3 regions of the Paenibacillus sp. CFBP13512 genome follow, and region 1 is predicted to be linked to each of the others. Evidence: a T-box and tRNA genes for the amino acid it is inferred to sense, from the RefSeq annotation. Region 1 holds a T-box; the other regions hold tRNA genes.
What was found. The T-box of region 1 lies ahead of leuS (leucine--tRNA ligase). A T-box ahead of a tRNA ligase gene usually reads a tRNA of that ligase, here a tRNA-Leu.
Positions count from the first base shown of each region.

Region 1 (3,292 bases):
ACCTGCCCACTGTGGCATTGTATTTGTTTCACGGCGTGCTTTCATTCCTGTTTCAGAATCAATCGTTTCTACCCAGTCCGTGATATTAGCGAGTGGTGATTCGCCTGTACCTGAAGGTTTGATTTGATCAATATCAGGAAGCAATAAAGGCAATTCAGATTCAGGAACAGTTTTCATTGTCCCATCTTCTAAATGCAAAATAGGAATAGGCTCTCCCCAGTACCGTTGACGGCTGAACAACCAATCACGTAGACGATAAGTGACTTTGCCTTGTCCTTTGCCACTTTCTTCAAGCCATGCAATCATTTTAGCAATCGCATCGGTTGTATTTAATCCATTTAAGAAATCAGAATTTACATGTTCGCCTTCGCCTGTGTACACTTCTTCTTGTACACTACCACCAGCTACCACTTCTTTAATTTCCAAATTGAATTTCTTCGCAAATTCCCAGTCACGAGCATCATGGGCAGGAACAGCCATAATAGCGCCTGTACCATAACCTGCAAGAACATAATCAGCGATCCAGATTGGTAATTTTTCTCCGCCTGCTGGATTAATCGCATAAGCACCTGTAAATACGCCTGTTTTATCTTTTGCCAAATCAGTACGCTCCAGATCACTCTTATGCGTTGCTTGGTCTTGATAAGCTTTGACAGCCGCTTTTTGTTCAGGTGTTGTAATCAGATCTACTAATTCGTGTTCAGGAGCTAATACGCAGTATGTTGCACCGAATAATGTATCTGCACGAGTTGTAAATACCGTTAGATTCTTATCTGTACCTTCGATATCAAAATGAACTTCTGCACCGACAGATTTGCCGATCCAGTTACGCTGCATATCTTTGATACTTTCTGTCCAATCCAATTCTTCCAAATCATCTAACAGACGCTCTGCGTATTCAGTGATGCGTAACACCCATTGACGCATCGGTTTGCGGACAACCGGATGTCCTCCACGTTCACTTTTGCCATCAATAACTTCTTCATTCGCAAGTACTGTTCCTAATGCTTCACACCAGTTCACAGCTACTTCGTCTACATAAGCAAGCCCTTTATTATACAGTTGGATAAAGATCCATTGTGTCCATTTGTAATACTGTGGATCGGTTGTACTGATCTCACGATCCCAATCATAAGAGAAACCTAGTGATTTAATTTGACGACGGAAATTATCAATATTTTTGAATGTAATATCACGAGGATGTTCACCTGTATCCATCGCGTATTGTTCTGCCGGTAGACCAAAAGCATCCCAGCCCATTGGGTGAAGAACATTAAAACCACGCATCCGTTTGTAACGAGAAACGATATCTGTTGCTGTATACCCTTCAGGATGCCCTACATGTAGTCCTGCTCCAGATGGGTAAGGGAACATATCCAAAGCATAAAATTTTGGCTTACCTGGTTCTTCTTGTGTTTTAAATGTTTTGTGCTGATCCCAATATCCTTGCCACTTTGGTTCGATCTGCTGTGGATGATAACCGGGTTGAGCTGTTTTTGAATCTGTCATCAATGTGTCCTCCTTCGGTCTTAAAGACCGTTTGTGTCTGTGGTGTAGATTAATTTCGTTCTGTTTTACTGCGCATATGCGACAAAAAAACCTCTCATCCATAGCGCATAATATCGCTAGGGACGAGAGGTTGTGTCTCGCGGTACCACCCTAGTTAGTGAACAAGCATACTTTGCTATCCACTCACTTAGTTGCCTGATAACGGTAGGAAGCCGATGTCGTTCAGAACTATCATAACAACGCTGACTATGTATCGCTAACGATCACAGCGTGCCATATATTCTTGCAACATATCTCCAAGGTGAGTTCATACCAGCATCATATCGACTTGCACCACCCGTCGACTCTCTATCATTACATGCTTACTGATATTACTATTCCTTTTCACTGAGCATTGTATTATAAAATATAACAATAGTTCTATTTTAAAAAATTCACCTGTGAAAGTCAATGATTACGCAATATTCTCTTGCACTTTGCGTTTGCCTGCTAATTTGGCGGCATCTTCTTCGGGTGTTGTAATAAATTTGGTAATAATTGCGCTGATAAAATAAAGGATAGCAAATATCCATACGACCCCTTCTGCACCGATCGTACCAATAAAAGCAAAAGCAATTGCAGGCGCAATAAATGCAGATAACCCCGCACCTAGATTGACGATCGACATGGCAGGCCCTTTGTTTCCACCTGCAACCGATGGAGCGAGTGCAGCGATTGGAACATAACCGGCTAACAATCCACCCCAGATAAATCCAACAATCGTTGTAATCCACAAATTACCGTTCGTCCATTCAGGGACATAGAATAGTAATAATGTGAAAATTCCACATCCCACTCCACCAAACCACATCACCGTCTGTCTCCAACCAAACTTATCACCGATAATCCCGAATAGTAGATTGAATACGATATTACCTAAGAAAATCGTTCCCCAAATATTGAGCCATGTACCGGTTTGTATACCGTACTGTGCCATATGTAATGGTAAAAATACAGGGAATCCGTAAGAACCTACACTATTGATAACCCGTACGATCCCACTCAATCCGACTTTGGGATGCGTTTTGACAATGGTTAAGCCTTTGCCGAGTTCACGTAATGTTTCACGGGCATTGCCTGCTTTTTTTGGTAAGCGATCACGATTGATTAACAAAGCAAAAATAGCTCCGATTCCTGCAAGCACTACAGCACTCCATAATGTCTGCATATACCCTAGATGTTTGATTGCATAACTGGAATAATAAGCTCCCAAAACAAACATACCTCCGGAATAAGCGACCCAGAACCAACCAATCGCAGTACTTAATTTATTTTCAGGACTACGATAAGTGACCCATGTTAAAAAGGAATACGCAAATAATGGATATCCGAATCCTTTGACAGCATACGTTAACAACATTATTGGATAGTTCAAATCAGTGATGCCAAAAGTGATAAAAGCAGACGTACCGATTACATAAGCGATAAATCCAATCAACATCGACTTCTTCGCTCCAAATGCTTCTAAAAATACGCCTGAGAACCATGAAGCTATTGCAAGAGTGACTCCGTATACAGTAAATAGTAGACTGGCTTGTTGTACACTAAGTCCTCGTTCAACCAAATAAGGGCTTAACCAACCTGCTTCTAACCCATCTCCCATCATAAAAATCAATACTCCGAGATAGCCCCAGACTAGTGTTTTGGGGATACCGACTCGATCCAATATATTCATACTCCACACTCCTTTTCTTTTTTGACTATGGATATTGATGTGTAACATCAAAAGTAATTATTTTTTATC
Region 1 is NZ_QGAD01000001.1:489,040-492,331, forward strand. Features, by position in the region: gene leuS (leucine--tRNA ligase) at 1-1,509, opposite strand, end outside; T-box leader at 1,625-1,906, opposite strand; gene PaeCFBP13512_RS02160 (MFS transporter) at 1,964-3,217, opposite strand; gene PaeCFBP13512_RS02165 (FGGY-family carbohydrate kinase) at 3,288-3,292, opposite strand, start outside.

Region 2 (3,292 bases), on a different contig from region 1:
GGTTTCTCCGAAGCGTATTGCAGTCACTAGCCAATATGCACTGGATTACCTGAATGCGATTGATGTGAATGTAGCACTGGCTCCTAAGCCGACTGAAAGCAATCCTTTTCCTATCTATATGACAGATGAAGAAAAGAATAATATTTCACTGATCGAAGGCGAAGGTACAGAGATTAATCTATCTGCACTGAAAGGTCAAAAGCCTGATCTAATCTTCACCGATAATAGTGATCGTGCAGTCTATGATGAATTGTCCAAAATCGCACCGACCATCTATATCGCACAAACCAACGACTGGCGCAGTGAACTGTATAACTATGGAACGATTGTAGATAAAGAAACGGCTGTCAAACAATATCTCAACGCTTTCCAACAAGCGACCAATGCAAGTAAATCCAAGCTAACACCTATTATCGGAACATCTACAGTAGCAGCGGCTTCAATTACCAAAGACGGCATGATGTTATACAACAATGCCAAAAATGGTGTAGGCGAAGTCATGTATCAGGATATGGCGCTTAAAGCTCCAGCTACATTGCCAACAGATGCGGTATCAGCTCCGGCAACAGTTGCTCAGTTGCAAAGCACCAATCCAGATTATCTATTTATCTCTACAGGCGTTGCTGGTGATACACCTGACGCTTTGACCAAGCGAATGACCGCCACAGCAGATGGTGCAATATGGAACCAGTTAACAGCAGTACAGAATGGGCATGTTTATATTGTGGATCCTAGCTTTTTCAATAATACTCCTCCTGCTAAGACCTATGTATTAGAAACGATTTTGAAAAAAGTACAGGGTACATCTTAATCTAGTCTGTCTTCTCAACGCTCGATGGATTAAAATCTTTTTGATATAACAAACAACGATGAATCGGTGTCTCCTTTGAGCGATCAAGGGAACAGTATATACGATTCATCGTTGTTTTATTGTTGTACGAATGGTATGGATCAGACGAGCAAAAAACTTGTATTCACTTTTCAAATCCGATATAATCTTAGTTACGGTGATTTGTTCACCACTCCCACATTAACTTCTCAGACAAACATCATGAACATGTGGAAGTTACATATTCGCGGTCATGGCGGAATTGGCAGACGCGCACGGTTCAGGTCCGTGTGGGCTTACCCCCGTGGAGGTTCGAGTCCTCTTGACCGCATACTTATCGTTTACTAAGCTTGTCTCGTCTATTGCGGGATGGGCTTTTTTATATTTCAGTTCCTTTTTATATTTCAATCTCTGTGCTATTCAATCTATAGAAGCTATCTGCTCCCATAGGGATACAGGCATAGTTCCTAATGACATCACCTGTTCGATCTCATCGATATGCGCTGTACGACTTGCTCCGATTAACATCGAATCTATTTGTGGATGTTCTATCGTCCACCATAATATTAACTGCACCAGTGTAACCCCTACTTCTTCTGCTATCACACGATATTTATCCACTTTTGTAAAATTTTCTTCTGTAAAATAATGCTTCATGCGTTCTTCGCCTTTGCCCATCCGACTTTCAGGAGGAATATCTTGTAGTGATGAATAGCGTCCTGATAATATCCCTCTTGCCAGTGGACTGTAAATAATCTTCCCGATTCCAACTTGATCCGCATAAGGAAACACGTCTTGCTCTATATCTCGAGTCAGCACATTAAGCTCGGATTGAATAGAAGTAAAAGGTGTCCATTGATGCGTATTACTGAACTTGTAAGCAGCACGTAACTGATCTACAGCAAAGTTAGAACACCCGATTGCTCTGACTTTACCTTGCTGTACTAATTCATGCAATATAAGTAACGTTTCTTCAAGTGGTGTATGAGGATCAAATTCATGAACTTGATACAGATCAATGTAATCAGTTTGCAGACGGTGTAGAGAACGATCGATCTCTTGCATGATATGGTGACGAGATAACCCTTCGTCCATTTTACCCTGACCCATACGCATACCTACTTTGGTTGCAAGGATCACCTGATCTCGTTTTCCTTTCAGCGCTTGACCAATGATCTGCTCTCCTAATCCATCTCCAATATGGTCAATATCTTGCCTTTTGCCATAAAAGTTAGCTGTATCTATAAAATGAATACCTAGCGCTAGGCTTTGATCCAGAATACGTTGTGAAGCAGATGCATCGATCCATCTTCCAAATGCCATCGTTCCTAGACCAACTTTGGATACTTGAATATTGGAATGGCCTAATAGGTGCTTATCCATTTACTTATTCTCCTTTACCATTTGTGCCAGACCACTTCCAAATGACCAATCTTCAAATTCAGTCTCGATTAACATGATAAAAACATCTTCAATCCGAACGCCGACTTGTTGTGATAGTTGCTTCGCTAATTGCATATACAGCTTTTTCTTTTTGACTACCCCTCGACCAGACTTCAACGTAATCTGGATATACAGTAATCCATCTGAACGATCTCCTTGTAAATAGTGTGGATCATATATAAATTGTTCTGACTGATGATGATGAAATACTTGAAAGCAATCTTTTACCGGTACATCACAGCAATCTACCAGCGCTGATAAAATGACCCCACTGATCTGTTGCAACTGCTCCGCATGGTACTGATTCTCCATATAACTGACTCTTGTAAATGGCATAATTCTGATCCTCCATCTGATCAATAAATTTCTTAAATATTTAAGCGGTTGTGTATGCTCTTATTGTACTTAGAATCATTCTATTTATATAATAGATAATAATCATAAAGATCATTCATTTTATCGATGAAGATAGCAAAAGGAGATGGATCATGGATCTGACAGAATTGATTGCTTTTCAGACAGTCATGCGTGAAGGAACGTTCTCCAAGGCTGCGGAAAAGCTAAATTATGCTCAATCGACAATTACCAACCAGATTAAACGATTAGAAAAAGAGTTAGGAATCACTTTGTTTTATCGCAATTGGGAAGCTACACTCACGCCTGCCGGGCAACGATTTGCAGAACAAGTGGATCAGCTCATCCAGCACTGGCGTTATGTAGGCGATATTGCCAAGCAACTAAACGAAGAAGAAATAGGCACATTACGCATTGGAGTCACAGAAACATGGGCAGACTACCATTTACCTCACATTTTAAATGAATTTCGGCAATATAAACCTAAAATTGATTGCGAGATTACAGTGGGTCATTCTGCTTTTTTGGAAGAATGTTTGCAACAGGAAAAAATCACTATTGCGTTATGTGCAGATTCTGAATATTCTCATCTTTTCTTATTCGAACCTTTAGCGCAAGAATCGATCTCTGTTGTTATACCAGTAGGTCATTCATTAGCTACCGCTC
Region 2 is NZ_QGAD01000004.1:344,835-348,126, reverse strand. Features, by position in the region: gene PaeCFBP13512_RS08100 (ABC transporter substrate-binding protein) at 1-811, shown strand, start outside; tRNA gene PaeCFBP13512_RS08095 (tRNA-Leu) at 1,077-1,160, shown strand; gene PaeCFBP13512_RS08090 (aldo/keto reductase) at 1,250-2,212, opposite strand; gene PaeCFBP13512_RS08085 (tautomerase family protein) at 2,213-2,608, opposite strand; gene PaeCFBP13512_RS08080 (LysR family transcriptional regulator) at 2,761-3,292, shown strand, end outside.
Region 2: it encodes a tRNA-Leu, which carries the amino acid that the T-box ahead of leuS (leucine--tRNA ligase) is inferred to sense. The anticodon was not compared.

Region 3 (3,292 bases), 120 kb from region 1:
CCAAACGTTAGAAACGATGACTATTTTCTTGGCATACGTCGTAGAGTTGGAACGAACAGTTACAGATCTAAAGCACAAAGAAATAGAACTTGAGCAAGCACGCCTCAAAGCGGAAAAGTCTGCACAAGTTAATCGTAATCTTCTAGCGATCATGGGGCATGAAATTCGTACACCAATGACAAATATTGTAGGCGTAGCGGATCTGATGATGGACTCGGAAATCGATCCACAACAACAGGTATATATGGATATTATTGAATCCAGTAATCAATCGATGCTGACATTAGTAGAAGACATTTTAAGCTTTAGTCATATGGAAGAAGGAGCAACAGAGATTGATCAAGAACCTTTTGATCTGATGCATACCATTCATGAAGTGGTTACGTCACTAGAGACCCCTTTAGAAAAGAATCCTATTATTGTAAAAGTCGATACGGCTGAGAATATATTGCCGTTAATCTATGGCGATGCTTTACGATTAAGACAAACTTTGATTAATACACTTAATGCTTTACGTTACAACTCTGTAGGACAATTAACATTATCTATCTCTACTGTGATTCATGATTTAGATAACAGTGTATTTTTGGATGTTTCTATTCATAATTCGCGCATGATTATGGATAACAAAACATTAGAGCAATTATTTGATTCGCTGAATGAAGTTAACGATATGTCATGGTATCAGCAGTACGGTAGTATAGGGCTTAACCTTGCAATAAGTAGAAAATTGATCCATTTACTCAAAGGTGAATTTGAAATCAATAGTGGAGAGCAAGGCACTTCGATCCGCTTTAACTTACGATTATCTCAATTTATTTCTTTGGAAAATATAGATATTGTCTCTTGAAAATCGACGATTTGATCAGCTGAAAATAAAATCCAATCTAAAGTGTTGACAGTTATATATTTAGCATGGTATGATCTTAAATGTTGGCGAAACAATCACTGCTAGTGATTGAGGCAATGAGTATGAAGGTGAATTTATTCATCTCATCATTTGCCGGGGTGGCGGAACTGGCAGACGCACAGGACTTAAAATCCTGCGGTAGGTGACTACCGTACCGGTTCGATTCCGGTCCTCGGCATACTTATATTTTTGATATAAGTAAAAGCCATACACGTAGTACATAAAGAAGAGCAGCACATGTATAACCCGTCAAGGGTTAATGTGCCGGGGTGGCGGAACTGGCAGACGCACAGGACTTAAAATCCTGCGGTAGGTGACTACCGTACCGGTTCGATTCCGGTTCTCGGCATTATGAGATGTACAGATAAAAGAGCGCTTCACCGTTATATAACGGTAGAAGTGCTCTTTTTGTTTTATAGACATAATCAGGTTCAATCCAGTCATACCGCAGTCTTCGTTAGAGCTTCTAGAATCGGTTTTTAGTTATGTTTGTACACGTTTTGTATAAGTAATCGTATTTATAATTGAATCGTCTATAAAAGCATTCCTAGCGCTTCTTGAGCTGTTTAAAAAAGATGGTGAAGATTAAAAATGAGAAGTATATAAAAATAGAAATACAGAAATACAGAAATACAGAAATACAGAAATACAGAAAGATTGAACCTTCTACCTCAAGTTACTTTTATCAAAGTGATCAATGCCTTGTTGTTGCTTATACAGCATTTAAAATAGCTGAATATATGTGCGAAGAAGACTATCCATGATCAAGGATAGTCTGTTTTGTTTATAATTCTTTTTTTTAATTTGTGAAAAGCTATATATTTTTATTTTCAAATTATGTAATATATGTATACTAAACAAAATTTAAAATTTAAATAAAAGTATAATTATATTATTTGAAATATTGAAGGAGGTGATAGACTACTCTATAAAATGCTTTTTAGCACCGTACACAATTGTAAATGTATGCTATACAAGATGAATTACAGGGTAGGAGTAGATAGAAAACACTGAACTTGATAGAGGAGGCAATATGATGGTGAAAAAGAGTCGTACTTTGTTAATCGTTCTAGTGATGTTCAGTTTGGTGTTTGGAAGTGTATCGTTTTCTTCGTCATCTAAGGTGGAAGCGGCAGGTGTGAATCTGGCACGAGGAAAACAAGTGACGGTTTCTTCGACTGAAGCCAGTGGCAATATAGCCTCTAATGCTGTAGATGGTAATACTTCTACACGCTGGGCATCTACCAACGCAGACCAACAATATTATATTGTTGATCTGGGATCGGCTCAATCGGTATCAAGTGTTATTTTACGGTGGGAAGCTGCGTATGCGAAGCAATTCCAAATTCAGACATCTACCGATAATATAAACTGGAATACGGTCTATTCGAATTATAGTAACACTGGTGGAACCAACACGATTACTTTTCCATCGACTACAGCTAGATATGTGAAAATGTATGCTTTTCAACGAGCTACAACGTATGGATACTCTTTATATGAATTTGAAATATACGGTAGTGGTACACAAGCTTCTACCGGAGTCCTTGATTATATTAAAAGTATCAGTGGCAAGCAGACAGTGATCGGCATGCACAATCGTGAACCGAATGCTACGCCTGCTGTACAAACTGAGAAAATAAAAAGCATTACAGGTAAATATCCAGGGCTGTGGAGTGGTGATTTATTATTTTCAGCAAATGATGTCAATAACCGTTGGAATATGATCTATGAAGCCAAAAAGCAATGGGATAACGGAGCAATCGTTCAGGTGATGATGCATGTTACACCTCCTACACAAGCAGATGCAGGCAATTGGGAAGGTGGCGTAGTCAGTCATCTTAGTGATACACAGTGGAAAGACTTAACGACTAATGGAGGTACGTTAAACAAAGCGTGGAAAGCTCGCTTAGATAACTATGCTCAATACCTTCAATATTTAGAAGATAATAACGTGACTGTCTTATTCCGTCCATTTCACGAAATGAATCAAGGAGTATTCTGGTGGGCAGGTCGTCCGGGAAGTACAGGTACAGCTGAATTGTATCGCTTAACACATGATTATCTAGTTAAAACTAAAGGATTGACTAATCTGGTCTGGGTATGGGATATGCAAGATTTGGATCTGAATTGGAATGTATATAACCCGGGTAGTGCTTATTGGGATATCTTTGCGTTAGATGTATACAATCCAGATGGATTTACAACGCAGAAATACAATACCGCTTTGAGTGTAGCCAATGGCAAACCTATTGCTATTGGTGAATGTGATGTATTACCGACTCCGAGCCAGTTAGCGGCTCAGCCTAAGTGGGCATTTGCGATGAGCTGGGCAGAACTCACCTTTGAAAAAAATACAAATGCACAAATTCAAACCGTCTA
Region 3 is NZ_QGAD01000001.1:368,177-371,468, reverse strand. Features, by position in the region: gene PaeCFBP13512_RS01675 (GAF domain-containing sensor histidine kinase) at 1-850, shown strand, start outside; tRNA gene PaeCFBP13512_RS01670 (tRNA-Leu) at 1,003-1,088, shown strand; tRNA gene PaeCFBP13512_RS01665 (tRNA-Leu) at 1,174-1,259, shown strand; gene PaeCFBP13512_RS01660 (glycosyl hydrolase) at 1,947-3,292, shown strand, end outside.
Region 3: it encodes a tRNA-Leu, which carries the amino acid that the T-box ahead of leuS (leucine--tRNA ligase) is inferred to sense. The anticodon was not compared.